Linked DNA regions of Alicycliphilus denitrificans K601. Each later gene encodes a partner of the first gene's protein in a complex. Links are inferred from orthologs where the notes say so. Each region holds a gene or a part of one and is shown in the gene's direction. Other genes may lie near its edges. The genes, in order: tsaE and tsaD.

Evidence for each region.
Region 2: the proteins of tsaE (region 1) and tsaD are in contact, whole or in part, in a crystal structure (PDB 6N9A), measured with the Thermotoga maritima proteins. The link is inferred for Alicycliphilus denitrificans K601 from one-to-one orthologs. Residues at the interface, in WP_004082108.1 of Thermotoga maritima: Leu37, Gly38, Lys46, Lys57, Val59, Lys60, Ser61, Thr63, Phe64, Thr65, Leu66, Met67, Val69, Pro71, Tyr82, Arg83, Leu84, Asp86, Asp88, Phe89, Asp93, Ile128, Asp130, Glu131, Arg134; in WP_004082750.1 of Thermotoga maritima: Cys10, Asp11, Arg49, His50, Leu82, Gly84, Gly135, Gly136, Glu154, Thr155, Leu156, Asp157, Asp158, Ser159, Glu162, Asp165, Lys166, Arg169, Leu170, Tyr175, Lys213, Thr214, Leu217, Tyr218, Gln221, Arg222, Asn324.

The regions. Positions count from the first base shown.
Region 1 is NC_015422.1:4,199,499-4,213,273, reverse strand. Bases 3,702-6,695 are described here. They hold tsaE (tRNA (adenosine(37)-N6)-threonylcarbamoyltransferase complex ATPase subunit type 1 TsaE), read left to right. Parts: upstream 3,702-4,940; coding sequence 4,941-5,450; downstream 5,451-6,695. Other genes in these bases: ALIDE2_RS20015 (N-acetylmuramoyl-L-alanine amidase), read left to right, coding at 5,447-6,695; queG (tRNA epoxyqueuosine(34) reductase QueG), read right to left, coding at 3,876-4,958; ALIDE2_RS20030 (AEC family transporter), read left to right, coding at 3,702-3,817. Also shown: ALIDE2_RS20045 (class I SAM-dependent methyltransferase), read right to left, coding at 1-498; site-specific tyrosine recombinase XerD, read right to left, coding at 795-1,694; ALIDE2_RS20035 (tripartite tricarboxylate transporter substrate binding protein BugE), read right to left, coding at 1,742-2,707; more of ALIDE2_RS20030, read left to right, coding at 2,900-3,701; more of ALIDE2_RS20015, read left to right, coding at 6,696-6,853; ALIDE2_RS20010 (cupin domain-containing protein), read left to right, coding at 6,878-7,213; xdhA (xanthine dehydrogenase small subunit), read left to right, coding at 7,423-8,982; xdhB (xanthine dehydrogenase molybdopterin binding subunit), read left to right, coding at 8,992-11,421; ALIDE2_RS19995 (LysR family transcriptional regulator), read left to right, coding at 11,418-12,473; ALIDE2_RS19990 (NCS2 family permease), read left to right, coding at 12,572-13,775. UniProt on the Escherichia coli protein: Required for the formation of a threonylcarbamoyl group on adenosine at position 37 (t(6)A37) in tRNAs that read codons beginning with adenine.
Region 2 is NC_015422.1:2,687,479-2,703,909, reverse strand. The notes cover bases 5,442-8,419. They hold tsaD (tRNA (adenosine(37)-N6)-threonylcarbamoyltransferase complex transferase subunit TsaD), read left to right. Parts: upstream 5,442-6,397; coding sequence 6,398-7,441; downstream 7,442-8,419. Other genes in these bases: ALIDE2_RS12850 (efflux transporter outer membrane subunit), read left to right, coding at 7,564-8,419; ALIDE2_RS12860 (CBS domain-containing protein), read left to right, coding at 5,938-6,375; ALIDE2_RS12865 (DUF937 domain-containing protein), read left to right, coding at 5,442-5,853. Also shown: ALIDE2_RS12880 (efflux transporter outer membrane subunit), read right to left, coding at 1-421; ALIDE2_RS12875 (efflux RND transporter permease subunit), read right to left, coding at 418-3,561; ALIDE2_RS12870 (efflux RND transporter periplasmic adaptor subunit), read right to left, coding at 3,571-4,809; more of ALIDE2_RS12865, read left to right, coding at 5,212-5,441; more of ALIDE2_RS12850, read left to right, coding at 8,420-8,970; ALIDE2_RS12845 (efflux RND transporter periplasmic adaptor subunit), read left to right, coding at 8,967-10,316; ALIDE2_RS12840 (ABC transporter ATP-binding protein), read left to right, coding at 10,313-11,068; ALIDE2_RS12835 (ABC transporter permease), read left to right, coding at 11,068-12,276; ALIDE2_RS12830 (DUF2242 domain-containing protein), read left to right, coding at 12,395-13,207; ALIDE2_RS12825 (branched-chain amino acid ABC transporter substrate-binding protein), read left to right, coding at 13,240-14,517; ALIDE2_RS12820 (YeiH family protein), read right to left, coding at 14,519-15,610; ALIDE2_RS12815 (LysR family transcriptional regulator), read left to right, coding at 15,725-16,431.

The DNA.
Region 1 (13,775 bases):
GCCGACGGTCTTCAGCAGCAGCCCGACGAAGCCGTCGGGCGTCCAGTTGGCCAGCCCTATGCGCCCGCCGGGGCGCACCACGCGGACCAGTTCGGCGGCGGCGCGCTCCTGGTCGGGCGCGAACATCACGCCGAAAGTGGACAGGGCGGCGTCGAAGCTGGCGTCGGCAAACGGCAGGGCCTCGGCGTCGGCCGCGCGGAACTCGATCGCAAGGCGCTCGGCGGCGGCGCGCTCGCGCCCGCGTTCGAGCAGGGCGGGAACGTAGTCGGTCGAGGTGACCCGCGCGAAGCGCCGGGCGGCGGCGAGCGTGGCGTTGCCATTGCCGGCGGCCACGTCCAGCACGGCGCTGCCGGCGCGCAGGTCCGCGGCCTCGCACAGGTTCTCGCCGACGATCTGCAGGGTGGCGCCGATGACGGCGTAGTCGCCCGAGGACCAGACGGCCTGCTGGCGCTGCTTGATGGCCGCATAGTCGATGGCGGGTGCTTCGAGAATGGTCATGAGAGTCTCCGGTAGTTGCCCTAGGGCGAATCGACATTCAAACACCCCCGTCGTTGCCCATAGCGGCCCGCCAGGCCAGGCGCGAGGAGGACGCTGGTGGCACCAGCAACCGAGGAGCAACGACGCATGGCGGGCCGCTATGGGCAACCCTTCGGGCCAAGGCCCTGGGCAGCCTCCGGCGTCGTTGCTCGCCGCTGGTGTATCCCGATACACGGCGCGTCTCGCGCCTAGCCGTTGGCTGCCCAGGACCTTGGCGACGGGGGTGTTTGAATGTCGATTCGCCCTAGCGCGCCGGTTCACCCGCGCGGGTGGTGCTGCGCATGCAGCTGCTTCAGGCGCTCGCGCGCCACGTGGGTATAGATGGTGGTGGTGGAGATGTCGGCATGCCCCAGCAGCAACTGCACCACGCGCAGGTCCGCCCCATGGTTGAGCAGGTGCGTGGCGAACGCATGGCGCAGCGTGTGCGGCGACAGCGGCGCGGTGATGCCCGCGAGCTGCGCGCATTTCTTGACGATGACCCAGAACATGACGCGCGACATGGCGCTGCCGCGCTGGGTGACGAACAGGTCGTCGGTCTGCCGGCCCGCCAGGATGGCGCCGCGCCCCTCGGCCAGGTAACGCTCCAGCCAGCGCCGCGCCTCCTCGCCGAAGGGCACGAGCCGCTCCTTGCCGCCCTTGCCGGTGATGCGCAGCACGCCCTCGGCCAGCCCCAGTTGGAAGGTCTTGAGCGTGACCAGCTCGCTCACGCGCAGGCCGCTGGCGTACATCAGTTCGAGCATGGTGCGGTCGCGCAGGCCCAGGGCGGTAGCCGTGTCCGGGGCGTGCAGCAGCGCCTCCACCTGCGCCTGCGTCAGCGTCTTGGGCACGCGCAGCGGCTGGCGCGCGGCCAGCAGGCGCACCGTGGGATCCTGCGCGATGCGCCGCTCGCGCAGCGCCCAGTGGAAGTAGCGGCGCAGCACCGTCAGGCGCCGGTTGGCGGAGGTGGCACGCGTCTGGGCATGGCGCGCGGCGAAGTAACCGCTCAGATGGTGCTCTGCCGTGGCGTCCAGCGCCAGAGGCGGCTGCTGCGCCGCCAGCCAGCCGGCATACAGCGAGAGGTCGCGGCGGTAGGCGGCCAGGGTGTTGCGCGACAGGCCATCCTCCAGCCACAGGGCGTCTAGGAACGAGTCGATGGCGTTCTGGCTTTCGGGCAGCATGTGAAAAAGCCGCCCGAGAGCGGCCTTGATCCATAGAAAGGAGCAGCTTACTCCAGCGTGAGTTTCTGCTTTTGCACCACCTGCTTGTAGATCTCGAACTCGGCCTTGATCTGCTCGGCGAACTGCTCGGGCGTGTTGGCGACGATGATGGAGTCGGTGTCCTCGATGCGCTTGCGCACGGCGGGGTCTTCCAGGGCCTTCTTGGTGCCGGCGCTGATCTTGTCCACCACGTCCTTGGGCAGGCCCTTGGGGCCCAGGATGCCGTAGTAGGCCATGCGATTGACGGGCTCCAGGCCCACCTCCTTGAAGGTGGGCACGTTGGGCAGGGCCGCCACGCGCTGCGGCGCGGACACCACGATGGGCACGAGCTTACCGCTCTTGATGAACGGCAGCGCCGAGGGCAGGTTGTCGAAGATGATGGGCACCTGGCCGGCCACCGTGTCGTTGAGGGCCGGGCCCGCGCCGCGGTAGGGGATGTGCGTGACGAAGGTGTTGGAGAGGCTCTTGTAGAGCTCCATCAGCAGGTGGCCGATGCCGCCCGTGCCCGACGAGGCGTACGAATACTTGCCCGGGTTCTTCTGGAGTTCCGCCAGGAAGGACTTGTAGTCCTTGGCCGGGAAGCTCGGATGCACCGCGATGATGTTGGGCGTGGCCGCGATGTTGATGATGGGGGTGAAGTCCGTCAGCGGGTTGTACGGCACCTTGGTGTTGATGGCCGGGTTGGCGGCCGTGGTGGACACGGTGGCGATGCCCAGGTTGTAGCCGTCGGGCGTGGCGCGCGCGGTTTCCTGCGCGCCGATGATGCCGCCGCCGCCGCCGCGGTTCTCGACCACTACCGACTGCCCCAGCGCGCGCGACAGCGGGTCGGCGATGACCCGCGCGATGATGTCCGTCGTGCCGCCGGCGGCAAACGGCACCAGCAGCTTGACGGGCTTGTTGGGGTAGGCCTGCGCGAAGGCCGTGCCGGCCGTCGCCGCCAGCAGGGCCAGGGCCAGGCAGTTGCGTCGTTGCATGTGAGATCTCCTCATCCCAATCGTGTTGGGTAAAAAATGCCAGAAAGGGGTAGGCGGCGATCCTAAGGCACCCGGGCGCCCGAGTGGGCCCTTCCGGCACCCCGATCTGCCAGTGATTTCCCGCGTTTTTCCGCCCGGACGCCCCATGGCCGCGTGCCGCCGCGTCGCCTGCGCGACACGCGTCGTCACGGTATGCTGCGCGCCGTGAATTACGCGCAGCTCCTTTTCCCCGACTTCTCCCTGATCCTGTGCGGCTACCTGATCTGCCGCTACACGCCCCTGAACCGCAGCGTCTGGCAGCCGGTGGAAAGCCTGGTGTACTACCTGCTGTTCCCAGTGCTGCTATTCCAGTCCATCGTCAAGAGCCCCATCGACGTGGGCGAGGCCGCGAGCCTGGTCGCCGCGGGCCTGGGCACCGGCCTGTGCGGCGTGGCGCTGGCCTACAGCCTGCCGCACCTGCCCTGGCTGGGCCGGCACATCGACCGGCGCGACCACGCGGCGGCGGCCCAGGTGGCGTTCCGCTTCAACTCCTTCATCGTGCTGGCCCTGGCCGACCGCCTGGCCGGCGCCCAGGGCCTGCTGATGGTGGCCGTGCTCATCGGCGTGTGCGTACCCGTGCTGAACGTGGCGGCCGTGTGGCCCATGGCGCGCGGCAGCCAGCAGGGCTTCGTGCGCGAGCTGCTGCGCAACCCGCTGATCATCGCCACGGTCACGGGCCTGGTGGCCAATCTGCTGGGCTTTCGCATACCGCCGTGGCTGGAGCCCTCGGTCAGCCGCATAGGCGCCGCCTCGCTGGCCCTGGGGCTCATGGCCGCGGGCGCGGGCATGCAGTTCGGCCTGCTCACGCGCAGCAAGCTGCTGTCGGCGTCGGTGCTGTTCATACGCCACCTGGCCCAGCCCCTGATCGCCTGGGCCTTTGCGCGGCTGCTGCGGCTCGACGCCACGCAGACCACCGTGCTGATGGCCTTTTGCGCCGTCTCCACGGCCTCCAGCTGCTACGTGCTGGCGGCGCGCATGGGCTACAACGGCGCCTACGTGGCGGGGCTGGTGACGCTGTCCACCGTGCTGGGGGTGGCGAGCCTGACGTTCGCGCTCGGCATGCTGCGCTGATGCTACCCTATTGATAGCTGCTTACGCCTGATACACGGGCGCTAGAGCCAATTTTCTTTCAAATTCCTTGCGCCAGCGCCCAGGCCACGTGCTCGCGCACCAGGGCGCTCGCGTCGTTGGCGCGCGTTGCCAGCGCGGCGCGCAGGGCACCGGCCTCGCCGGCATCGCGCGTGGCGCGCAGCGCATTGCCCAGCGCTACGGCGATGTTGCGCAGCCAGCGCTCGTGCCCTATGCGGCGTATGGGCCCGCCCTCGGTCATGCGCAGGAACATGGCCTCGTCCCATGCGAACAGCTGCGCCAGCTGCTGCCCCTCCAGGGGAGCGCGCGCGTCGAAGTCGGGCAGGCTGCTGGGCTGGGCGAACTTGTTCCAGGGGCAGATCAGCTGGCAGTCGTCGCAGCCATAGATGCGGTTGCCCATGAGGGGGCGCAGCGCCGGGGGGATGGGCCCCGCGTGCTCGATGGTCAGGTAGGAGATACAGCGGCGCGCGTCCACGCGGTGCGGCGCCACGATGGCCTGCGTGGGGCACACGTCCATGCAGGCCTGGCAGCTGCCGCAGTGCGCGGTGACGGGCTCCGTGGGCGCGAGCGCCATGTCCAGGTAGATCTCGCCGAGGAAGAACATGGAGCCCGCCTCGCGCGAGAGCACCAGCGTGTGCTTGCCGCGCCAGCCCTGGCCGCTGCGGCGCGCCAGCTCGGCCTCCAGCACGGGGGCCGAGTCGGTGAACACGCGGTGACCGAACGGGCCCACGGCCTCGGCGATGCGGTCGCTGAGCTTCTGCAGGCGCGCGCGCAGCACCTTGTGGTAATCGCGCCCCCGGGCATAGACGGAGACGATGGCCTCCTGCGGGCGCCGCAGCCGCTCGAACTCCACGGCCTGCCAGCCTTCGGGCGTGGTGCGCGGCAGGTAGTCCATGCGCGCGGTGATCACGCTCACCGTGCCCGGCACCAGCTCGGCCGGGCGCGCGCGCCTGAGGCCATGGGCGGCCATGTAATGCATCTCGCCATGGAAACCTTCGGCAAGCCATTGCATCAATCCAGGCTCGGCGGCGGACAGGTCCACGCCGGCCACGCCGATTTGGGAGAATCCCAGCTCGCGCGCCCAGCCCTGGATCCGAGGAACGAGTTGACTGCTGCACACCATCAACACCCGATTGTAGAAACGCCCCGCCGCCTGTCGCTGCGCTGGCAGGACGAGGACGACACGGCGCGCTTCGCCGCGCGGCTGGCCGCGCAGCCGGGCCTGGCCAACGCCTTCATTGCCCTGCACGGCGACCTGGGTGCGGGCAAGACCACCCTGGTGCGCCACCTGCTGCGCGCCCTGGGCGTGGCCGGGCGCATCAAAAGCCCGACCTATGCCGTGGTCGAACCGCACCAGGCGCCAGGGCTGTTCATATGGCATTTCGACTTCTACCGCTTCCACGACCCGCGCGAGTGGGAGGACGCCGGCTTTCGCGACATCTTCGCCAGCCCCGGCCTGAAGTTGGCCGAATGGCCGGACAATGCCGGTTCCCTTGCTCCGCCAGCGGATATTGCTCTTTACATTGAAGCAGAGGATGATCTGGCCCGGCATGTGACTCTGCAGGCGCACACGCCCCTGGGCAGCGCCATACTGCAAGGACTCGACACCCCATGAGCGACGCGCCCCTCCCCCACCCGCTCCACACCCGCCGCACGCTGCTGCAGGCGGGCAGCCTGGTACTGCTGCTGGGCCGGCAGCAGATCGCACGCGGCGCCACCATCGTGGCTGTGCGCGTGTGGCCCGCGCCCGAGTATTCGCGCGTGACCATCGAATCCGACCGCCAGCTCGTCGCCAAGCAGTTCTTCGTGCCCACGCCGCCGCGCCTGGCGGTGGACATCGAGGGACTGGACCTTGACCCCTCGCTGCGCGAACTGGTGGCCAAGGTGCGGCCCGACGACCCCAACATCGCCGGCATCCGCGTGGGCCAGTACGCGCCCGGCGTGGTGCGCCTGGTGGTGGATCTCAAGCAGGCGGCGCGTCCCCAGGTGTTCACGCTGCAGCCCGTCGCCGCCTACCAGCACCGGCTGGTGTTCGACCTCTACCCCGCAGTGCCGCCCGATCCGCTGGAGGCCCTGATCGCCGAGCGCCTGCGCGACGCCGGATCTTCCGCCGGCGCCCCGCAGCCGGCCGCGCCGGACATTGCCAAGGCGCCCGCCCCGGACCCGCTGGACGAGCTGATCGCGCAGCACAGCCTCAAGCCGGGCATGCCAACGCCGCCCGCGCCGGGGAACGCGCCTGCGCCGGCCGCGCCGCCCCGCACGCGCGGCGCGGCGCCCGCCACGGCGCGCGCCACCGACCGCCTCATCATCGTCGCCCTGGACCCCGGCCATGGCGGCGAGGACCCCGGCGCCATAGGCCCCGGCGGCACGCGCGAGAAGGACGTGGTGCTCAAGGTGGCGCACCAGCTGCGCGACCGCATCAACGCCACCCAGGTGGGCGGCAACCCCATGCGCGCCTTCCTCACGCGCGACGGCGACTACTTCGTGCCGCTGGGCACGCGCGTGGAGAAGGCGCGGCGCGTGCAGGCCGACCTATTCGTTTCCATCCATGCCGATGCCTTCACCACCCCGTCGGCGCGCGGCGCCAGCGTGTTCGCGCTGAGCCAGAGCGGGGCGTCGAGCTCCGCCGCGCGATGGCTCGCCAACAAGGAGAACGAGGCCGACCTGATCGGCGGCGTGAACGTGGGCAGCCAGGACCGGCACGTGCAGCGCGCGCTGCTGGACATGAGCACCACGGCGCAGATCAACGATAGCCTCAAGCTCGGCAGCGTGCTGCTGGGCGAGATCGGCGGCATGGCCCGGCTGCACAAGCCGCGCGTGGAGCAAGCCGGCTTCGCGGTCCTGAAGGCGCCGGACATCCCCAGCGTGCTGGTGGAGACGGCCTTCATCAGCAACCCCGAGGAGGAGGCCAAGCTGCGCTCGGCCGCCTATCAGGAGCAGCTGGCCGACGCGCTGATGCGCGGCATCATCCGCTACTTCGCCAAGAACCCGCCGCTGGCACGCAGCCGGTCGGTCTAGGCATGGGGCTCAGGAGGACTCGCCATGGCACTGCCCCACGTCGCCCCGGGAGAAATCACCCGCCTGGAGCCGCTCGGCGAGCGGCTGACCGACACCGTCTCCACCGCCCTGTTCAAGGCCGCCCAGCTGGAGGTGGTGCGCCTAGTGCTGCCGCGCGGCCACACCATGCGCGAGCATCGCGTACAGTGCGAGATTACGCTGCAATGCATGGAGGGCGCGCTTGACCTCACCGTCGATGGCCGCACCCAGCGTATGCAGGCCGGCGACTTGGTGTACCTGGCCGCGGGCCAGCCCCATGCGCTTGCCGCCGTGCAGGACACCTCCCTGCTGCTGACGATCTGCCTGCTGCCCGCCGCATAGGTCCGGCGGCAGCGCCCGGCGGCCCTTGGATGGCGGCCGCCCGCTCCGCGGCGCCCCGTTCCGGGGCGTTTTCATGCGGGTTAACCCAGGTCTTATAAGACTCATTGCATATCGAATATTGCGCGGCGGGAATGCTCGGGGGCGCCGCCTGCGTGCACCATAGAAGCAATGACCGCGCACTGCGCCCCGCTGCACGCCTGGACCGTCCCATGACACACGCCACACCTTCCTCCGCCGACGCCCGCCCCATCCGCTTCTACCACCGCGGCGCGGTGGTCAGCATCCAGGGGATGCACACCACGCGCACGGTGCTGGACTGGCTGCGCGAGGACGTCCGCTGCACGGGCACCAAGGAGGGCTGCAACGAGGGCGACTGCGGCGCCTGCACCGTGGTGCTGGGCGAGCTGGACGCGAATGGCCAGCTGCAGCTCGCCAGCGTCAACGCCTGCATACAGTTCCTGCCCACGCTCGACGGCAAGGCCCTGTTCACGGTAGAGGACCTGCAAGCCATGACCCCCGCACAGTCCTGCTGCGGCGGCGCGGCCCAGCCCCTGCACCCGGTGCAGCAAGCCCTGGTGGAGTGCCACGGCTCGCAGTGCGGCTTCTGCACGCCGGGCTTCGCGATGTCGCTGTGGAACACCTACGAGCAGCACCGGCAGGCAGGTACCCGGCCCACGCGCCAGCAGCTCGCGGACGACCTCTCGGGCAACCTGTGCCGTTGCACGGGCTACCGCCCCATCCTGGACGCGGGCCAGCGCATGTTCGACCTGCCCGCGGCCGCGTTCGACCGCGCCGCCGTGGCCAGGGCGCTGCAAGCCCTGGCGCAGGAACCCGCCCTGGCCTACGGCGCCGCCCACCACACGATCAGCGAGCGCACTGACCACTTCCACGCCCCGCGCACGCTGGAGGACCTGGCGCGGCTGCGCCTGGAGCAGCCCCAGGCGCGGCTGCTGGCGGGCTCCACCGACATCGGCCTGTGGGTGAACAAGCAGTTTCGCGACGTGGGCGACCTGATCTACCTGGGCGGCGTGCGGGAGCTGCGCGCCGTGGAGGAGCGAGACGGCGCGCTCTGGATAGGCGCTGGCGCCACGCTGGAGCAGGCCTGGGCCGCGCTCGCCGCGCGCGCCCCGGCGCTGACCGACGTATGGCTGCGCTTCGCCTCCACGCCCATACGCCACGCCGGCACCATGGGCGGCAACGTGGCCAACGGCTCGCCCATCGGCGACTCGGCCCCCATCCTGATGGCGCTGGACGCGCAGGTCGAGCTGCGCCGCGGAGCCGCCGTGCGCCGCCTGCCGCTGCCCGACTTCTACCTGGACTACATGAAGAACGCGCTGCAGGAGGGCGAGTTCGTGCAGGCCATCGTCGTGCCGCTCGCGGCCTTTGCGCGCCAGGTGCGCGGCTACAAGATCAGCAAGCGCTTCGACTGCGACATCTCGGCACTGTGCGCGGGCATGGCCATCGCGCTGGATGGCGAGACCGTCGCCAGCGTACGCCTGGCCTATGGCGGCATGGCGGCCACCGTGCAGCGCGCGGCCCGCGCCGAGTCCGCGCTGCTCGGCCAGCCCTGGACCGAGGACAGCGTGCGCGCCGCGCAGCAGGCGCTGGCGCAGGACTTCCAGCCCCTGACCGACATGCGCGCCAGCAGCGCCTACCGCCTGCAGGTGGCGCAGAACCTGCTGCAGCGCCTGTGGCTGGAAACGCGCCCCCAGGGGCCGCTGGACGCGGGCCGTACCAGCGTGTTCAGCGTGCTGCCGCACGGCGTGTAAGGAGCCATCATGAACAAACCCGTCCCCGGCCATGTGCTGAACCACCCCGCCGCCTTCGCGCCCTACCAGGACAACCAGCGGCTACGCCTGGACCCCGGCGCCGAGGCGCGCGCGCACCAGGCGGGCGCGCGCGTGGGCATCAGCCAGGCGCACGAATCGGCGGTGCTGCACGTCTCCGGCAGCGCCACCTATACCGACGACATTCCCGAGCTCGCCGGCACGCTGCACTGCGCGCTGGGCCTGGCGCCGGTGGCCGCGGGCCGGCTGCTGGGCATGGATCTGGATACCGTGCGCGCCATGCCCGGCGTGGTGCGCGTGTTCACGGCGGCGGACATCCCCGGCGCCAACGACTGGGGCTCCATCGTGCACGACGACCCCATCCTGTGCGACGGCGAGATCCGCTACCTGGGCCAGCCGGTGTTCGCCGTGGTCGCCCGCACGCGCGAGCAGGCGCGCCGCGCCGCCGCCCTGGCCAGGCAGGCGCTGCGCGTGGAAGCCGCGCCGCCCGTGCTCACACCCCGGGAGGCGCACGCGCGCGGCCAGTACGTGGTGCCGCCCATGCACCTGGTGCGCAGCAGCAGCGGCCTGGACGAAGCCGGCATACGCGCGCGCATCGCCGCGGCGCCGCACCGCCTGCAAGGCAGCCTGGACGTGGGCGGGCAGGAGCAGTTCTACCTGGAGGGCCAGATCAGCTACGCCATCCCGAAGGAGGGCAACGCCATCCACGTCCACTGCTCCACCCAGCACCCGAGCGAGATGCAGCACCTGGTGGCGCACGCCCTGGGCGTGCACGCGCACGCGGTGCAGGTGGAATGCCGGCGCATGGGCGGGGGCTTTGGCGGCAAGGAGTCGCAGTCGGCCCTGTTCGCCTGCATGGCCAGCGTGGCCGCGCGGCTGCTGGCGCGCCCGGTGAAGCTGCGCGTGGACCGCGACGACGACTTCCTCATCACCGGCCGGCGCCACTGCTTCTGGTACGAGTACGACGTAGGCTACGACGACGCGGGCCGCATCCTGGGCGCCGCCGTCACCATGGTCTCGCGCGCCGGGCATTCGGCCGACCTGTCGGCCCCGGTGATGACGCGCGCGCTGTGCCACTTCGACAACGCCTACTGGCTGCCCGAGGTGGCCATGCACGGCTTCTGCGGCAAGACCAACACGCAGAGCAACACGGCGTTCCGCGGCTTCGGCGGGCCGCAGGGGGCGATCGCCATCGAATACATCCTCGACGGCATCGCGCGCGCGCTCGGGCACGACCCGCTGGCCGTTCGCCGCGCCAACTTCTACGGGCGCGGCGAGCGCAACGTCACGCCCTACCTGCAGACAGTGCGCGACAACGTGATCCACGAACTGGTCGACCAACTGGAGGAGCGCAGCGGCTACCAGGCGCGCCGCACCGCCGTGGCCGCGTTCAACGCCACGAGCCCCGTGCTCAAGCGCGGGCTGGCGCTCACGCCGGTGAAGTTCGGCATCAGCTTCAACGTCAAGCACTTCAACCAGGCCGGGGCGCTGGTGCACGTCTACACCGACGGCTCCATCCTCGTGAACCATGGCGGCACCGAGATGGGCCAGGGCCTGAACACCAAGGTGGCGCAGGTCGTGGCGCACGAGCTGGGCGTGGCCTTCGAGCGCGTGCGCGTCACGGCCACGGACACCAGCAAGGTGGCCAACACCTCGGCCACCGCCGCGTCCACGGGCACGGACCTGAACGGCAAGGCCGCGCAGGACGCGGCGCGCCAGATCCGCGCGCGCCTGGCCGCCTGCGCCGCAGCGCGCCATGGCGGGAGCGCCGAGGACGTGCGCTTCGCCAACGACCAGGTGTGGGTGGGCGGCAGGCAGCTTGCCTTCGACGCCCTGGTGGGCGAGGCCTACCTGGACCGCGTGCAGCTGTGGTCCGACGGCTTCTACGCCACGCCGGGGCTGTCGTGGGACAAGGAGCGCATGCAGGGCCACCCGTTCTACTACTTCGCCTACGGCGCCGCCTGCTCCGAGGTGGTGGTGGACACGCTCACGGGCGAGTGGAAGCTGCTGCGCGCCGACGTGCTGCACGACGTGGGCCGCTCGCTAAACCCGGCGGTGGACATCGGCCAGGTCGAGGGTGCGTTCATCCAGGGCATGGGCTGGCTGACCATGGAGGAGCTGGTCTGGCACCCCACGAGCGGCCTGCTGCTGACGCACGCGCCCAGCACCTACAAGATCCCCACGGCCAACGACTGCCCGCCGGAATTCAACGTGCAGCTGTTCGAGGGCGAGAACGCCGAGGACTCCATCCACCGCAGCAAGGCCGTGGGCGAGCCGCCGCTGCTGCTGCCGTTCTCGGTGTTCTTCGCCATCCGCGATGCCGTGGCCGCCGCGGGCGCGCGCCGCAAGCTGCCGCCGCTGCAGGCGCCCGCGACCAGCGAGGCCATCTTGCGCGCCATCACGGCGGTGCAGGCGCCATGAAGCCGCACGCTGCGCCGCCCCACATCCCCGCCGACGCGCCCGCGGCGGCGGGGGCGGGGGCACCGTCCGAGCGCAACCTGTTCGACCGCATCGACCTGCACCTGATCCGCGTGCTGCACCAGGTGCTCAGCGAACGCAGCGTGTCGCGCGCGGCGCTGCGCCTGGGCATGCACCAGCCAGCGGTGTCCACGGCGCTCAAGCGCCTGCGCGAGCTCGCGGGCGATCCGCTGCTGGTCAGGAGCGGCGCCCACATGGTGCCCACCGAGGCCGGCGAGCGCATGCTGGAGCCCGCGGCCAGCGTGCTGCGCGCGGCCGAGACGCTGTTCACCGAGGCGCGCAGCTTCGACGCGCGCACCAGCTGCCAGACCTTCCGCATCGCGGCGAGCGACTACCTCGACCCGCTGTTCCTGCCGCGCCTGGTGGCCGACGTCAAGCGCCAGGCGCCGCTGGCCAGCGTGGAGATCCACGCCCTGACGCGCGAGGCCGACTACCGCGCCCAGCTGGCCCTGGGCGAGATCGACCTGGTCATAGGCAACTGGCTGCAGCCGCCCCAGGAGCTGCACATGGCGCGCCTGTTCAGCGACGAGGTGGTGTCGCTCGTCAGCCGCCACCACCCCGCCGTGCGCCGCGGCTGGGACGCGGCCGCCTGGCTCGCCGCCGAGCACATCGCCCCCATGCCCACGCACCCGGGCGCGCGCGGCATCATCGACCAGATGCTCGACGGCCTGGACCTGCGCCGCCGCATCGCCGTGCGCAGCGCGTATTTCGGCCTCATCCCGGACATGGTCGCCAACACCCAGCTGGTGCTGACCACCGGGCGCCGCTACTGCGAACGCGTGGCCGCCGGCCTGCCGGTGGTGATCCTGCCCTGCCCGATCACCCTGCCGCCGCTGCAGTACTACCAGCTGTGGCATGCGCGCAGCCAGCATTCCAGCGCCGCGCGCTGGCTGCGCGAGCGCACGCGCGAGGCCATCGCGGGCCTGCAGCAGCAGGCGGCAGCCTCCCCATCGCCCCGACCCCCGACCACGACCAACCAGGAGACAAGCACATGAGCGCAAAAGACCTTTCGGGCGTGCCGGCCACGCCGCCGCAGGCCGCATCCACGGGCCTGGCGGAGCGCCTGTTCCAGCTGCGTGCGCACGGCACCACCATGCGCACGGAGCTGATCGCGGGCCTGACGACCTTTCTGACGATGGCCTACATCATCTTCGTCAACCCCTCCATCCTGGGCGACGCTGGCATGCCCAAGGACGCGGTGTTCGTCGCCACCTGCCTCATCGCGGCGCTGGGCTCGGCCATCATGGGCCTGTACGCCAACTACCCCATCGCCATGGCCCCGGGCATGGGGCTGAACGCCTACTTCGCCTACGCCGTGGTGCTGCACATGGGCTTCACCTGGCAGGCCGCGCTGGGCGCGGTGTTCATCTCGGGCTGCCTGTTCCTGGTCGTCACGCTGTTCGGCCTGCGCGGGCTCATCATCAAGGGCATCCCGCAGTCGCTGCGCAACGCGATCACCGTGGGCATAGGCCTGTTCCTGGCGCTGATCGCGCTCAAGAGCGCGGGCATCGTCGTGGGCGACAAGGCCACGCTGGTGACGCTGGGCGACCTGCACTCGGCCCCCGTCATCCTCGCCGTGCTCGGCTTCATCGCCATCGTGGCGCTGGACAAGGCGCGCGTGCCGGGCGCCATCCTGATCGGCATCGTCGGCGTCACCGTCGCCTCTTTCTTCTTCGGCGGCAACCAGTTCCGCGGCCTGTTCTCGGCGCCGCCCTCGATCGCCCCGACCTTCCTGCAGCTGGACATCCACACCGCGCTCACCAAGGGCTTCCTCAACGTGGTGCTGGTGTTCTTCCTGGTCGAGCTGTTCGACGCCACCGGCACGCTGATGGGCGTGGCCAAGCGCGCCGGCCTGCTGGTGCCCGGGCGCATGGAGCGCCTGAACAAGTCGCTGCTGGCCGACAGCAGCGCGATCTTCGCCGGCGCCCTGCTGGGCACGTCCAGCACCACCGCCTATGTGGAGAGCGCCGCCGGCGTGCAGGCCGGCGGGCGCACCGGCATGACGGCGCTCACCGTCTCGGTGCTGTTCCTGGCCTGCCTGTTCATCGCCCCGCTGGCCGGCGTGGTTCCCGCCTACGCCACGGCGCCCGCGCTGTTCTTCGTCGCCTGCCTGATGCTGCGCGAGCTCACCGAGCTCGACTGGGACGACTCGACCGAGATCGTCCCCGCCGCGGTCACCGCGCTGATGATGCCATTCACCTACTCCATCGCCAACGGCCTGGCCTTCGGCTTCATCACCTACGCCGCGGTGAAGCTGTTCACCGGCCGCGTGCGCGAGGTGCACCCCATGGTGTGGA
Region 2 (16,431 bases), 1.5 Mb from region 1 along the record:
TGTACTGGCCCGTGGTGTTGGGGCGCCCGGCGGTGGTCAGGTCGTCGGCCGTGCGGCTGCGGGCGCCGGCGCCCGTGGCGTTCACGGCGGGAAAGAGGGCGGAGCGCTCTATGCCGTACTGCGCGCGCGCGCGCTCGATGGCCAGCGCCGCCATGCGCAGGTCGCGGTTGTGGGCCAGCGCGAGGGCCACCACCTCGCGCAGGCGCGGCTCCTGCACGAAGTCGCTCCAGGGCAGGGGCCCGGCCTCGGTCACGTGCAGCGTGGCTTCGTGCGCCGGGTCCGGCGCCTGTGCGGCAATCGGCGGCTGCGCGGCGCCCATGGTGGGCGGCACGGGCAGGGCGGGGGCCTGGTAGTCGGGCGCGAGCGAGGTGCAGGCCGCCAGCGCCAGCGGCGCGGCCAGCAGGGCGCGGCGGGGGATCATGGCGCGGCCTCCGGCTGGGGGGTGTGCGCGGGCGCGCCGCGCGAGGTGAACAGGCGCCGCACGATCAGGAAGAACACGGGCACGAAGAAGATGCCCAGCAGCGTGGAAAACACCATGCCGCCGAGCACGGCGGTGCCGATGGCCCGGCGCCCGCCCGCACCGGCGCCGGTGCCGATGGCCAGCGGCAGCACGCCGAAGCCGAAGGCCAGCGAGGTCATGAGGATGGGCCGCAGGCGCAGGCGCACGGCCTCGACGGTGGCGTCGATCAGGCTGCGCCCGCGCTCCTGCAGCTGCACGGCGAACTCCACGATCAGGATGGCGTTCTTCGAGGCCAGGCCCACGGTGGTCAGCAGCCCGACCTGGAAGTACACGTCGTTGGCCAGGCCGCGCCCGTAGGTGGCGGCCAGCGCCCCGATCACGCCCAGCGGTACGGCCAGCATGACCGAGAAGGGTACGCTCCAGCTCTCGTACAGCGCGGCCAGGCACAGGAACACGAACAGGATGGAGACGGCGTACAGCATGGGCGCCTGCGAGCCCGACTGGCGCTCCTGCAGCGAGGCGCCCGTCCACTCGAAGCCGATGCCGGGCGGCATGGTGGCCATGATGCGCTCCACGGCGGCCATGGCGTCGCCCGAGCTCGCGCCGGGCGGCGTGTTGGCCTGCATCTCCAGCGCCGGGCTGCCGTTGTAGCGCATGAGCTGCGGCGAGCCGTTGCCCCAGCTGGTGGTGGCGAAGGCCGAGAAGCGCACCATCTGCCCGTCGCGGTTGCGCACCGACCATTGGGCGATGTCCTGCGGCAGCATGCGCGAGGGCGCGTCGCCCTGGATGTAGACGCGCTTGACGCGGCCGTAGTGCACGAAGTCGTTCACGTAGGTGCCGCCCAGCGCGCTGGAGAGCACGCCGTTGATGTCGGCCACCGACACGCCGAGCGCGGCGGCCTTGCGGTCGTCGATCTCCACCTTCAGCTCGGACGTGTCGTCGAAGCCCGTGGTGCGCATGTTGATGATGGCTGGCTCCTTGCGCGAGGCGGCGATCACGTCGTTCATGGCCTTCATCAGCGCATCGTGGCCCAGGCCGTTCAGGTCCTTGAGCACGAAGTTGATGCCCGCGCTGGACCCCAGGCCGCGCACGGCCGGCGGCAGCGTGACGAAGACGCGCGCGTCGCGGATGCTGGCCAGATCCTTGGTGGCCTGGTTGGCGATGGCCTCGGCCGACTGGCTGGGCAGCGGCCGCTTGTCCCAGGGCGTGAGGCGTATCCACATGTTGCCCGAGCTCTGGTTGCCGTTGTTGCCCAGGATGGCATTGGTGCTGAAGACCTCGGGCTTGTCCTTGAAGTACAGGCGTATCTGGTCCATCACCTCCATCAGTCGCGCGTCGGTCGCGCCCGAGGGCAGCGTGACGGTGGCCCCGACGAAGCCCTGGTCCTCGTTGGGCAGGAACGAGGTGGGCAGGCGGTGGAACATGAAGGCCACCGCCGCCAGCACCGCGCCGAACAGCACCATCATGCGGCCCGTGCGGCGCAGCAGCCGCGCCACCGTGCCCTGGTAGCGCGTGGCGCTGCGGTCGAAGTGGTGGTTGAACCAGATGAAGAAGCGGTCGACCCAGCCCAGCGGGCCGCGCCGCACCGTGCGCTCGTGCGCCATGGGCTTGAGCAGCGACGCGCACAGCGCGGGCGTGAGCGTGAGCGCCACGAACACCGACAGCCCCATGGCAGCGACGATGGTGATCGAGAACTGCCGGTAGATCACGCCCACCGAGCCCGCGAAGAACGCCATGGGCACGAACACGGCCGACAGCGTGAGGCCGATGCCCACGAGCGCGGGCGTGATCTCCTTCATGGACTTGCGCGTGGCCTCCTTCGGGGGCAGGCCCTGCTCGCTCATCACGCGCTCGACGTTCTCGACCACCACGATGGCGTCGTCCACCAGCAGGCCGATGGCCAGCACCAGCGCGAACATGGTCAGCATGTTGATGGAGTAGCCCATGGCCGAGAGCACGCCCAGCGTGCCCAGCAGTACCACGGGCACGGCGATCGCCGGGATCAGCGTGGCGCGGAAGTTCTGCAGGAAGAGGAACATCACCAGCGTCACGAGCACCATGGCCTCGCCCAGCGTCTTGATCACCTCCTTGATCGAGGCGCGCACGAAGGGCGTGGTGTCCGAGCTCACGAAGCCCGTGATGCCGTCAGGGAAGTAGGGTGCGAGCTCGGCGATCTTCCTGGCCACCGCGTCGGCCACCTGCATGGCGTTGGCGCCATCGGCCAGCACGATGCCGAGGCCCGCGCCGGGCTGGCCGTTGAGGATGGAGCGCACCGTGAGCGAGTCGGCCGCGAGCTCCACGCGCGCCACGTCGGCCATGGTGACCACCGAACCGTCGGGCGCGGACTTGAGCACGATGTCCTTGAACTCCTGCACGCTCGTGAGCTTGGAGCGCGCGGTGACCGTGGCGTTGAGCATCTGCCCCGGCACCGCGGGCAATGTCCCAAGCTGCCCGGCCGAGACCTGCGCGTTCTGCGCGTTGAGCGCGTTCACGAGGTCGGACGGCATGAGCGCGTACTTCTCCATGAGCGCAGGGTTCATCCAGATGCGCATGGCGTAGTTGGTGCCGAACACGGTCACGTCGCCCACGCCGTCCACGCGCGCGATCACGTCCACCACGTTGCTGGTCAGGTAGTCGCCTATGGTCACCTGCGACACGTTCGGGTCGGGCGAGGTGAACACGTAGGTCACGAGGTAGTCCTGCCCGCCCTTGTTCACGAAAACGCCGCGGCTCTTCACGGCGTCGGGCAGGCGGTTCATCGCGCCCTGCAGCTTGTTCTGCGCCTGCACCTGGGCCACGTCGATGTTGGCGCCGGGCGCGAAGGTGAGCGTGGTGCGCGAGCGGCCCGCCGAGTCGCTCGTGGAGCTCATGTAGAGCAGCCTGTCCAGGCCCTTGAGCTGCTGCTCGATCACCTGGGTGACGGAGTTCTCCACCGTCTCGGCCGAGGCGCCGGTGTAGGTGGTGTTGAGGGTCACGCGCGGCGGCGCGATCTCGGGGTACATCTCCAGCGGCAGCGTGAAGATGGACAGCCCGCCCGCGAGCATGATGACGATGGACAGCACCCACGCGAAGACGGGGCGGTTGATGAAGAACTGCGCCATGGCCGTTCCTCAGGGCTGGGGAGCGGGCTGGGAGGCCTGGGCCGACGTGCCCTGCCGCGCCTTGGGCGCCCAGGGCACGGGGCGCACCGTGTCGCCGGGGCGCGCGCGCTGTGCGCCATCCACCAGGACCCGCTCGCCAGCGGCCAGGCCCGAGAGCACCTCCCAGCGGTTGCCCACGGCCGCGCCGGTCGCGATGCGGCGGCGCTCGACCTTGTTCTCGGGCGTGACGACCAGCACGCTCGGGTTGCCCGCGGGGTCGCGCGTCACGGCCTGCTGCGGCGCGAGCAGGGTCTGCTCGTTCACTCCCGCCTCCAGCACGGCGCGCACGTACATGCCGGGCATCAGCAGCCCGTTGGGGTTGGGCACCACGGCGCGCAGCGTGATCGCGCCCGTGGCGGGGTTCACCTGTACGCCGCTGAAGCGCAGCACGGCCTCCTGCGCGTAGGTGCTGCCGTCGTCGAGCTTGATGGCCACGCGCGCGTCGCCCTTGCCCTCGCGCTTGAAGCGGCCGGCGGCCAGATCGCCCTTGAGGCGCAGCACCTCGCTGCTCGACTGTGTCACGTCCACGTAGAGCGGATCGATCTGCGACACCGTGGTCAGCGCCGCCGCCTGGTTGGCCGTGACCAGCGCGCCCGGCGTGACCGCCGACGTGGTGGTCAGCCCCGCGATGGGCGACTTGATGCGCGTGTAGCCCAGGTTGATGCGCGCCGCCTCCACGGCGGCGGCGGCCACGCCCGCGTCGGCTTGCGCCTGCGCCACCGCGGCCTGGCTGTCGTCGTACACCTGCCGGCTGACGGCGTCGATCTTCACCAGCTCGGCATTGCGCCGGGCGTTGGTCCGGGCCGTGTTCAGCGTGGCGCGAGCCCGGGCGAGCTGCGCCTCGGCACTGGCCAGCGCCACCTCGTAGGGCGCAGGATCGAGCTGGTAGAGCACCTGGCCGGCCGCCACGCGCGCGCCTTCGGTGAAGAGGCGCTTTTGCACAATGCCGCCGACCTGAGGGCGGATCTCGGCCGAGAGGAAAGCCGTGGTGCGGCCCGGCAGCTCGGTGGTCACCACCCGGCGCTCGGGCTGCAGCGTGACCACGCCGACCTCGGGCGGCTGCTCTGCGGCGGCGGGTTTGGCGTTCTTGTCGCCGCAGGCGGCGAGCAGCAGGGACAGCGCCAGGATGCAGGCCAGGCCGGGAAAGGGAACGGTGCGCGGAGGGGAGGCGGGGACCAGTGCAGGGCTGTCGCAGATCGCGGAGGTCATGGGTGCGGAACGCAGTGGGTCTCGGTGAGGCCGACGGGGGCGGAACGTCGAGCGGGCCGGGGGCAGGCCCCGGCCGAACACAGAATGTCGCACATCGGTGCCAGGACTGCTCCCCGGGAGGTATCTCTTCATTTTTCTTTACATTCTCCAGGGTATGCGCCTCAGGCCGCAGGGGTGCGCCGCGCCATGCAAGGCTGCGCGCGGTACGCGCCGGAAATTTAAAGGGAAAATGCGCGTAGTGCTTATGGGGTAAGCGCTAATAGCTATCAAAGTTGAAGAATAGCCGACCGCGATTGTCAACTTCGGTCGCGGGCGGCGGCATGTCCCGCACGGCCGGCGCGGGCCGGCATACCATGTGGGCGTGCGGCCCGTGCGCGCCGCTTCTATGGAAGGAACGCCACCATGAATACCCCCGACTCCACGCCGCTGCTGGCCGAACAGCTGATGCAGCAACTGCAGGGTGCGCCCCTGCAGGACATCTCCCGGCAACTGGGCACCGGCCACGCTGAAACGCAAAGCGCCGTGGCCATGGCGCTGCCGATGCTGCTGGGCGCCCTGGGCCGCAACGCGCAGGATGCGCAGGGCGCCGAATCCCTGTTCGGTGCGCTGCAGCGCGACCACATGCCCGCCGCGCCCCAGCCGGCCATGGACCTGGGCGGGCTGCTGGGCTCCCTGCTCGGCGGCGGCGGCGCGGCCCTGGGCGGCGATGCCGGCGCGGCCATCCTGGGCCATATCTTCGGCGGCAGCCGCGAGCGGGCCGAGTCCGCCCTGGGCCAGAGCACGGGCCAGGGGGTGGATGCCGGCCGGCTGCTGCAGATGCTGGCGCCCATCGTCATGTCCTTCCTCGCGCAGCGCGTGAGCTCCAGCGGCATGGATGCGGGCGGCCTCGGGCAGATGCTCGGCCAGGAGCGCGCCCGCGCCCAGCGCACGGGCACGCCGGGCGGCGACCTGCTGGGCAGCCTGCTGGACCAGGACGGCGACGGCCAGGTGGGTCTGGGGGATTTGGTCAAGATCGGTGCCAACCTGCTGGGCGGGCGGCGCTGAGCGGTATCCGTTTGCATCTCGGCATCGGTTCGGCGGGCACTTTCGGCTAAGCTTTCGCTTCACTTCACAGCCTGGGAGGCCGCCATGACAACCGTTGCAGAAATTCTCAAGTCCAAGCCCGACGCGCAGGTGCACTGCGTCGCGCCATCGGACACTGTGCTCGCCGCCCTGCGGCTCATGGCCGAGAAGCACATCGGCGCGCTGCTGGTCATGGAGGGCGAGCAGATCGCGGGCATCTTTACCGAGCGCGACTACGCCCGCAAGGTGGTGCTGCTCGGCCGCGCCTCGGTCGACACGCCCGTGCGCGAGGTCATGACGCGCGCGGTGCGCTTCGTGCACCCCTCGCACAGCGCCGAGCAATGCATGGCCCTGATGACGGAAAACCGCCTGCGTCACCTGCCCGTGGTGGACGAGGGGCGCGTGGTGGGGCTGGTGTCCATCGGCGACCTGGTCAAGAGCGTGATCTCCGAGCAGCAGTTCATCATCACCGAGATGGAGCGCTACATCACGGGTGCACGCTGAGCCCCGGACTACACTCGCAGGCATGAGTCTGCTGATCCTGGGCATCGAATCCTCCTGCGACGAAACCGGCGTGGCCCTTGTGCGTGGGCGGGGCGGCGATGCCGTTCCCACGCTGCTCGCGCATGCGCTGCACAGCCAGATAGCGATGCACCAGGACTACGGCGGCGTGGTGCCCGAGCTGGCCAGCCGCGACCACATCCGTCGCGTGCTGCCGCTGACCGAAGCGGTCCTGGCAGAGGCGGGCCAGCGCCTGGCCGACGTGGACGTTGTGGCCTACACGCGCGGGCCGGGCCTGGCGGGCGCGCTGCTGGTGGGCGCGGGCGTGGCCTGCGCCCTGGGAGCCGCGCTCGACAGGCCCGTGTTGGGCGTGCATCACCTCGAAGGGCATCTGCTGTCGCCGTTCCTGAGCAGCGATCCGCCCGAGTTCCCCTTCGTCGCGCTGCTGGTCTCGGGCGGGCACACCCAACTCATGCGCGTGGACGGCGTGGGCCGTTATGAGATCCTGGGCGAGACCATAGACGACGCGGCCGGCGAGGCCTTCGACAAGTCGGCCAAGCTCCTGGGCCTGGGCTACCCCGGCGGGCCGGCGCTGTCGCGCCTGGCAGAGCAGGGCGACGCCAAGGCCTTCAAGCTGCCGCGGCCGCTGCTGCACAGCGGCGACCTGGATTTCTCCTTCGCCGGGCTCAAGACCGCCGTGCTCACGCAGGCGAAGAAGCTGGGCGATGAACTGGCGGCGCGCAAGGCCGACCTGGCCGCGAGCACGCAGGCCGCCATCGTCGAGGTGCTGGTCAGGAAGACCCTGGCGGCCATCGACCAGACCGGCATGCGGCGCGTGGTGGTGGCCGGCGGCGTGGGCGCCAACCGGCTGCTGCGCGAGCAACTCGACGCCGCCTGCGCGGCGCGCCGGGTGCGCGTGCACTACCCCGAGCTGCACCTGTGCACCGACAACGGCGCCATGATCGCCATGGCCGCGGCCATGCGGCTGCAGTCGGGCCAGCAGCAGGCCAATCGCAACTACGCATTCGACGTGAAGCCGCGCTGGCCGCTGGACGCGATCGCGTCCTGACCTTTACAAAAGTTCATCCCGCGCTGGCGGGGGCTACAAACTGTGTTGTAACAATGCGCAGCATGCTGCCTGCCCCGCCTTCCGATCCTTCCGACTCTTCCCGCCCATGGCCCGCGCCGCGCATGTGCGCGCCGCTGCTCGCGGCCCTGGTGCTGGCCGGCTGCGCCACGCGCCTGCCGCCGGCGCCGGACGGCAGCGTGCCGGTACCCGGCGCCTGGGCCGGCCAGGGCGCGGTGCAGGCGCCTGCCGCGCGGCCCGCGGACGACCTCACCCAATGGTGGCAGCAGCTGGGCGATGCGCAGCTCACGGGCCTGGTCACCCAGGCGCTGCAGGCCCACACCAGCGTGCGCAGCGCCCGTGCGGCCGTGGAGCAGACACGCGCCCAGCGCGACGTGCAGGCGGCGGGGATGCTGCCGTCGCTGGACGCCTCGGGCTCGGCGCAGCGCAGCCGCAGCAACGGCGCCACGGGCAACAGCTTCCAGCTGGGGCTGGACGCGAGCTGGGAGCCCGACCTGTTCGGCCGCATCGCGAGCGGCGTGCGCGCCGGCGAAGCCGACCTGCTGGCGGCCGAGGCGGGCGTGGCCGCCGCCCAGGTGGCGCTGGCGGCCGAGGTGGCCGTGAATTACATCAGCCTGCGCAGCCAGCAGCAGCGCCTGCAGATCGCCGAGAGCAACCTGGCGGCGCAGCGTGAGACGGCGCAGATCACCGGGTGGCGCGTGCAGGCAGGCCTGGCCAGCGCGGTGGCCGAGCAGCAGGCGCGCACTATCGTCGAGCAGACGGCTGCCCAGCTGCCCGCGCTGCAGGCGGGTATGGCCCAGGCGCGCCATGCGCTGGCGGTGCTCACCGGCCAGCCGCCCGCGGCGCTGGACCAGGCCCTGGCCGCCAGCGCGCCCGTGCCGCAGGCCCCCGCCGAACTGGCGCTGGCCTTCCCCGCCGACACGCTGCGCCAGCGCCCCGACGTGCGTCAGGCAGAGCTGGGCGTGCGCGCCGCCTGGGAACGCGTGGCCCAGGCCGAGGCCCAGCGCCTGCCCAGCCTGCGCCTGGGCGGAACGCTGGGCCTGAAGGCGCTTTCGCTGGGCGCGCTCACGGGCGGCGGCGCTACGGCGGCCTCGCTGCTGGCCAGCGTGTCGCTGCCGGTGTTCGACGGCGGCGCGCTGCGCGCCCAGGTGCGCGCGCAGGAGGCGGCGCTGGAGCAGGCGCGCGTGGGCTACGAGGCCGCGGTGCTGGGTGCGCTCAAGGACGTGGAGGACGCCCTGGTGGCGCTGCAGGGTGACCGCGAGCGGCTCGCGCGCCTGGAGGCCGCCGCCGAGGCGGCGGGCAACGCGGCGCTGCTGGCGCAGCACCAGTACGCCAGCGGCCTGGTGGATTTCCAGACGGTGCTGGACACGCAGCGCACGCTGCTGACGGCGCAGGACGGCGTGGCCGGCACGGTGGCCAGCGCGAGCACCAACCACGTGCGCCTGTACAAGGCGCTGGGCGGCGGCTGGCAGGCCCCCAGGGAGGCAGGGCCCCAAGGACAGGAACCATGACAGAGAAACGAACGACCAACCCCGCCGCGCCCGCCGCGCAGGACCTGCAGTCCCTCCTGGGCGACGGCCTGGGCCGGCGCTGGTGGCAGAGCATCACCCTCTGGCTCGCCGTGCTGGCGCTGGCGGCCGCGGCCGGCGGCTGGTGGTACTGGCAGGCCGGCAAGCGCGCCAAGGCCGCGCCGCGCTACGTCACGCAGCCGGTGCAGCGCGGCCAGGTCAAGCTGACCGTGGCCGCCAACGGCACGCTGCAGCCCACGCGCTCGGTGAACATCGGCAGCGAGCTCTCGGGTACGGTGCGCCGCGTGCTGGTGGACGTGAACGACGCCGTCAAGAAGGGCCAGGTGCTGGTGGAGCTGGACACCACCAAGCTCGAAGCGCAGGTGCTGCGCTCGCGCGCCTCCGTGGCGTCGGCGCAGGCGCGGCTGGCGCAGGCCGCGGCCACCGTCAAGGAGGCGCGCGCGAGCCTCGCGCGGCTCGAAGAGGTGGCGCGCCTGTCGGGCGGCAAGGTGCCTTCGGCCGCGGAGCTCGACACAGGCCGTGCCGCCTACGACCGCGCCTTGGCCGACGAGGCCGCCGCGCACGCCAGCGTGCAGGACGCCAGGGCCGCCCTGGCCACCGACGAGACCAACGTCACCAAGGCCTCGATCCGCTCGCCCATCGATGGCGTGGTGCTGTCGCGCGCGGTGGAGCCGGGCAACGCCGTGGCCGCGTCGCTGCAGGCGGTGACGCTGCTCACGCTGGCCGAGGACCTGTCCCGGCTGCGCCTGGAGGTGAGCGTGGACGAGGCCGACGTGGGCGCCGTGCAACCGGGCCAGCAGGCCAGCTTCACCGTCAGCGCCTACCCTTCGCGGCCCTATCCGGCGCGCACCACGCGCGTGGCCTTCGGCTCCATCAAGACCGACAACGTGGTGACCTATATCACCTACCTGGAGGTGGACAACGCCGACCTGAGCCTGCGCCCCGGCATGACGGCCGCGGCCACCATCACCTCCACCGAGAGGAACGACGTGCTCACCGTGCCCAACACGGCCCTGCGCTTCACGCCCGTGGCCGCGGTCGGCGCCGCCGTGCCGGGGCCGGCGGCCAGCGGCGACAAGGCCGGCGGCGGCATCATGGGCCAGCTCATGCCGCGCATGCCGCGCTCGGCGGGCCAGCGCAGAGGGGAGGGCGGCGCCAAGGGCGGCGCCGCGCTGCGCCAGATCTGGGTGCTGGAGGACGGCGCGCCCAGGGCCATCCACGTCAAGGTGGGCATCAGCGACGGGCGCGTGACCGAGGTCGAGAGCGACGCGCTGCAGCCGGGCATGCAGGTCATCACCGACCAGCTCGCCGCGGGGGCGCGCTCATGAATGCGCCCATGGGTGCGCTGGCCGATGCGCAGCCGCTGATCCGCCTGCGTGGCATCACCAAGGTCTATGGCGAGGGCGCGCTGGCCTTCCAGGCGCTCAAGGGCGTGGACCTGGACATCGCCGGCGGCGAGTTCGTGGCCATCATGGGCCCGAGCGGCTCGGGCAAGTCCACGGCCATGAACGTGATCGGCTGCCTGGACCGGCCCAGCGTGGGCAGCTACCTGTTCCGCGGCGTGCCCGTGCAGTCGCTGTCGCGCGACGACCGCGCGCGGCTGCGCCGGCGCTTCATGGGCTTCGTGTTCCAGGGCTTCAACCTGCTGGCGCGCACCTCGGCGCAGGAGAACGTGGAGCTGCCGCTGCTCTACCGCGGCGAGAGCGCGGCGGCGCGCCATGCGGCCGCTGCGCGCGCGCTGGAGTCGGTGGGCCTCAAGGGCTGGGAGCACCACACGCCCGCCGAGCTGTCGGGCGGGCAGCAGCAGCGCGTGGCGATCGCGCGCGCCATCGTCAGCGAGCCCGCCGTGCTGCTGGCCGACGAGCCCACGGGCAACCTGGATACGCAGCGCAGCCGCGAGATCATGGAACTGCTATGGCGCCTCAATGCCGAGCAGGGCATCACCGTGCTCATGGTCACGCACGAACCGGAGATGGCGCAGTACGCGAGGCGCATCGTGCGCTTCGTCGATGGCCGCATCGACAGCGACACGCGCAACCCGCGCCCCTATGCGCTGGCGCAGGAGGCGATGGCGCCATGATGCTGCTCAACTCCCTGCTGCTCGCGCTGCGCTCCATAAGGCGCAACCTGATGCGCTCCTTCCTCACCGTGCTGGGCATCGTGATCGGCGTGAGCGCGGTGATCACCATGGTCACGCTGGGCAACGGCGCCACGCTGGCCGTGCAGGCCCAGATCGCCAGCCTGGGCACCAACCTGCTGCAGGTGCGCCCGGGCCAGCGCATGGGGCCGGGCGGCGGCAGCGGCGCGCCCGCGTTCAAGGACGTGGATGCCGACGCCATCGCGCAGCAGATTGGCGGCATCCTGGCCGTCGCGCCCGAGGCGCGCACCAGCGCCACCGCCGTGGCGGGCGGGCGCAACTGGACCACCAGCGTGCTGGGCAGCACCAACGCCTGGCTGCAGACGGGCAGCTGGACGCTCGCGAGCGGGCGCGAATTCACCAGCGACGAGCAGCGCGTGGGCGCGGCCGTGTGCCTCATAGGCCAGACAGTGCGCCGCGAGCTGTTCGGCGCCGGCGCCGACGTGCTGGGCGAGCGCGTGCGCGTGCGCCAGTTCTCGTGCGAGGTGGTGGGCGTGCTCGCTTCCAAGGGGCAGGGCGCGTTCGGCAACGATCAGGACGACCTGGTGCTGCTGCCGCTCAAGACGCTGCAGCGCCGCGTGATCGGCAGCACGCGCGTGCCCACGCTGCTGGTGTCGATGCAGGACGGCAGCGACCCCGAGCGCGTGAAGTCCAGCCTGACCGAGCTGCTGCGCGAGCGGCGCAAGCTCTCGGAGTCCGACGACGACAACTTCAACGTGCTCGACACCAAGCAGCTGGCCGACACCTTCTCGGGCACCACGCGCGTCATGACCACGCTGCTGGGCGCCGTGGCCGCCGTGAGCCTGCTGGTGGGCGGCATAGGCATCATGAACATCATGCTGGTGAGCGTGACCGAGCGCACGCGCGAGATCGGCCTGCGCCTGGCCATAGGCGCGCTCGAGCGCGAGGTGCTCATGCAGTTCCTCATCGAGGCCGTGGTACTGGCGGCGCTGGGCGGGCTCATCGGCATCGTGCTGGCCGCGGGGGCGTCCGTGGCGCTGTCCAAGGCCATGGGCATACCCTACGTGTTCCACCCGGGCGTGAACCTGCTGTCCTTCGTGTTCTCGGCGGGCATAGGCGTGCTGTTCGGCTTCTTCCCCGCGCGGCGCGCGGCGCGGCTCGATCCCATCGAGGCACTGCGCCATGAATAGGGTTATTCGTAAAATATGCCCTCTGCGCTTTGTGGAAAAGCGCTTCTAGCTCATTATTCGATAGTAAAAAAGAGGCTGTCCGGGCGCTTGCCCGGCGCCTGTGCGACGGGCATTCACAATGCGGCCCTGCTGCGGATTTTTTTGCTTGGCTCCCGTGATTCGATTCCTGCCCCTTCCTTCCACGCCCCTGGGCCGGCGCCCGGGCCTGCTGGCCTGCGCCCTTCTACTGGCGGGCTGCGCGCGGCTGCCCGAGGCCATGCCTGGGCTGGAGCGCAACCTGCAATTCACCCCCAACGACTTCGACAGTACCAGCATGCACACGCGCCATGTCCTGGCCTCGCAGGCGCGCACCTGCGAGGCCGCGCGCCGCGCGTTGCTGAGCCAGGGCTACCTGGTGAACACGGCCAGCGCCGAGATGGTGGCCGGGCGCAAGTACTACCAGCCCCAGGCCGACGTGCACTACGAGGTGGAAATGCGCGTGGTCTGCGCCCCCGAGGGGCAGGGGGACGTGCGCACCTCGGCCTTCGCCAGCGCGCTGCAGGATCGCTACGTGATCAAGAAGGTCAACAACTCGGCCTCGCTGGGCGTGGGCGGCATAGGCTCGGTGTCGCTGCCCGTCTCCGCCACTGACGACACCCTGGTCAAGGTGGGCAGCGAGACCATCACCGACGTGCAATTCTACGAACGCTTCTTCCAGCTCTTCGAGCGCTACGTGCCCATGGCGCCCGCCGGCACCGCCAGCGTACAGTTGCCGGTGCCAGTGGCCACTGCCCCCGCGCCGGCGCCGGCGCCGGCGCCGGCCACCACGGCCGCCGTGCCGGAGCCCGCCGCCAGCGCCAGCCAGTTGCCCCAGCAGGAGCGCGCGGCGGCGGCCGATGCGCCAGCGGAGCAGCCGGCGCCGCAGTCCATCGAGCAGCTCATGGCCCAGTAGTGGGCCTCCTTTTCTTCTCCTTGAGTCTTCCCATGCCCCTTCCGTCACGCCGCCAGGCCATCCGCGCCTGTGCTCTGGCGCTGCTGCCCCTGGCTGTCGGCGCCCAGCCCCGGTCCGCCACCGGCGCGCCCATCAGGGTCGCGCTCATCGAAAGCCTGTCCGGCAGCTTTGCCAACACTGGCGAGGCGGTATTCCGCAACATCGTCTGGGCCATGGAGCGCGTGAACGCGCGCGGCGGCGTGCCGCTGCCGGGCGGCGCCAAGCCGCTGCAGCTGGCGCGCTACGACAGCAAGGGCACGAACGAGGAGGCGCTGTCGGCCCTGCGCGCGGCCATTGACGATGGGGCGCACTTCGTGCTGCAGGGCAATTCCTCGGCCACGGCCGCCGCGCTCATCGAGGCCATCAACAAGCACAACCAGCGCGAGCCGGGCAGGCGCGTGGTGTTCCTCAACTACTCGGCGGTCGATCCCGCGCTCACGAACGACAAGTGCAGCTTCTGGCACTTCCGCTTCGACGCCCATGCCGACATGCGAATGGCCGCGCTCATGGACGTGATGCGCGAGGACCGGGCGCTCAAGAGCGTCTACCTGATCGGCCAGGACTACAGCTTCGGCCAGGCCGTGCTGCGCGAGGCCCGCCGGCAGCTGGCCGCCCAGCGCCCCGACGTCGCGGTCGTCGGCGACGAACTACACCCTGTGGGCCGCGTGAAGGACTTCGCGCCCTATGCCGTCAAGATCAAGGCCAGCGGCGCGCAGGCCGTTATCACCGGCAACTGGGGCAACGACCTCACGCTGCTCGTCAAGGCCGCGCGCGAGGTGGGCTACGACGGCATGTTCTACACCTTCTACGGCAACGCCCTGGGCGCGCCCGCCGCCCTGGGCGACGCCGGCGTTGGCAAGGTGGTGGCCGTGGCCGACTGGCTGCCCAACCTGCCCACGAAGGGCAGCGAGGACTTCTACCGGGCCTTCCGCGCACGCTTCCCGCAGCCGCAGGACGACTACGTGCACATGCGCATGCAGCTCATGGTCGAGGCCCTGGCCCAGGCCATGCAGCAGGCCGGCAGCACCGACGCGCTGCCAGTGGCGCGCGCGCTGGAGCACGCCAGCGTGACCCTGTACGGCCAGGCGGGCCGCATGCGCGCGCAGGACCACCAGTTCCAGCAACCCCTCGTCGTGGGCGTGATGGACCGGCTGGATGCGCCGGGCGTGAAGTTCGACGTGGAGGGCTCGGGCTACGGCTTCCGCGTGGTGCGGCAGATCCCGGCGGACAAGGCGCAGATGCCCAGCACCTGCCGCATGCAGCGGCCCTGATTCAAGGCCACTGCGGCAGGTAACGGCTCAGCAGCAGCCCCGCCCCCAGCAGCCAGGCAAACAGCGCGGCGGCCAGTAGCAGCGGCCTGAGTCCCGCGGCGCGCACTGCGCGCACATGGGTGGTGAGGCCCAGGGCCGCCATGGCCATGGCCAGCAGCAGGTCGTCCAGGCGCACGCCGGCCCGCACCACCGCATCGGGCAGCATGTCCAGCGAGTTCACGCCGGCCATGGCCACGAAGCCCAGGGCAAACCAGGGAATGGTGATGGCCCGGCTGCCGCCTGCATCCTTCTGGCCTGCAGCCGCGCCGTGCCGTGCGCGCGCCAGGAAGAAGGACAGGACGAGCAGGAAGGGCGCCAGCATCATCACGCGCGTCATCTTGGCGATCACGGCGGTGGCGGCGGCTTCGGGGCCGATGGCTGCGCCCGCGGCCACCACCTGCGCTACCTCGTGTACCGTGGCGCCCACGTAGAGGCCGTATTGCTGCGCATTCATGTCTATCCAGTCCCAGGAGGCGTTCCAGTGGTACAGCGCGGGATACAGGAACATGCCCAGCGTGCCGAACACCACCACGGTGGCCACGGCGACGGCCACATCCTGGGCGCGTCCCTTGACCACGGGCGCCGTCGCCAGCACGGCGGCCGCGCCGCAGATGGAGCTGCCCGCGCCGACGAGCAGCGTGGTGCGCCGGTCCAGCCCCAGGACGCGCTGGCCCAGCCAACTGGCCAGCCCGAAGGTGCTGGCCAGCACCAGGGCGTCCACGGCGACGCCGCCCCAGCCCATGACGGCGATGTCCTGGAAGGTCAAGCGCAGGCCATACAGCACGATGCCCGCGCGCAGCAACTGCTGCTTGGCCAGGCCCACGCCGGGGCCGCAGGCCTGGTCCAGGCGCGGGTACACGGTATTGCCCAGTAGAAGGCCGAGCACGATGGCCAGCGTCAGCATGCCCAGGCCATGCCGGGCGAAGAAGGGCTGCCCTGCCAGCCACAGCGCGGCGGCCGCCATGGCGCCGATCAGCAGCAGCCCCGGCAGCCAGCGTACCGGACTGCCGGTTAAGGAGGCAAGGGTGGAGGAGGGGTGTGAGGCAAGGGTCATGGTGGCAGCCGCGGCGCAATGGGCCGGTACGGCTGGTGCCGACTCTAGAAAAAATAGTTATATTTGTATAACTAATAATTTATGTAAAACCTACCTGTAAAACCGGTTGATACCATGCTCCATCTAAGCTTGCGCCAGATCGAGATCTTCAACGCCGTGGCGCAAAGCGGCTCCACGGTGGCCGCGGCCCAGGTGGTGGCCTTGTCGCAGTCGGCCACGAGCGCGGCGCTGCAGCAGCTGGAGCAGTGCCTGGGCGCGCCCCTGTTCGAGCGCGTGGGCCGCGGCCTGGTGCTCAACGACGCCGGGCGTGCGCTGCTGCCCCAGGCGCTGGCGCTGCTGGAGCAGGCGCGCGCCATCGAGCAAGCCTTTGGCGCGCAGGGCGCGGGCCTGTCGGTGCGCCTGCGCGTGGCGGCCAGCACCACCATCGGCAGCTATGTGCTGCCGCATGTGCTGGCGGCATTTGCGCGCAGCCACCCGCAGGTGAGCGTAGACCTGCAGATCGGCAACACGCGCGAGGTGGCCCAGGCCGTTCAGGCGCTCGATGCCGACCTGGGACTGATCGAGGGCGCCAGCCACTGGCAGGGGCTGCAGGTGCGGCCCTGGCGGCGCGACGAACTGGTCATCGTCGCGGCGCCGCACGATCCGCTGGCGCAGGCTGCGCGGGCCCGGCCGCTGGGGCCGGCCGCATTGCGCGGCGCGCGCTGGCTGCTGCGCGAGCAGGGATCGGGCACGCGCGAGATGGTCGAGCATGCGCTGCTGCCGCGCCTGCACCAGCTGCCCTCGGCCGCCACGCTGGGCAGCTCCGAGGCCATCGCGCGCTG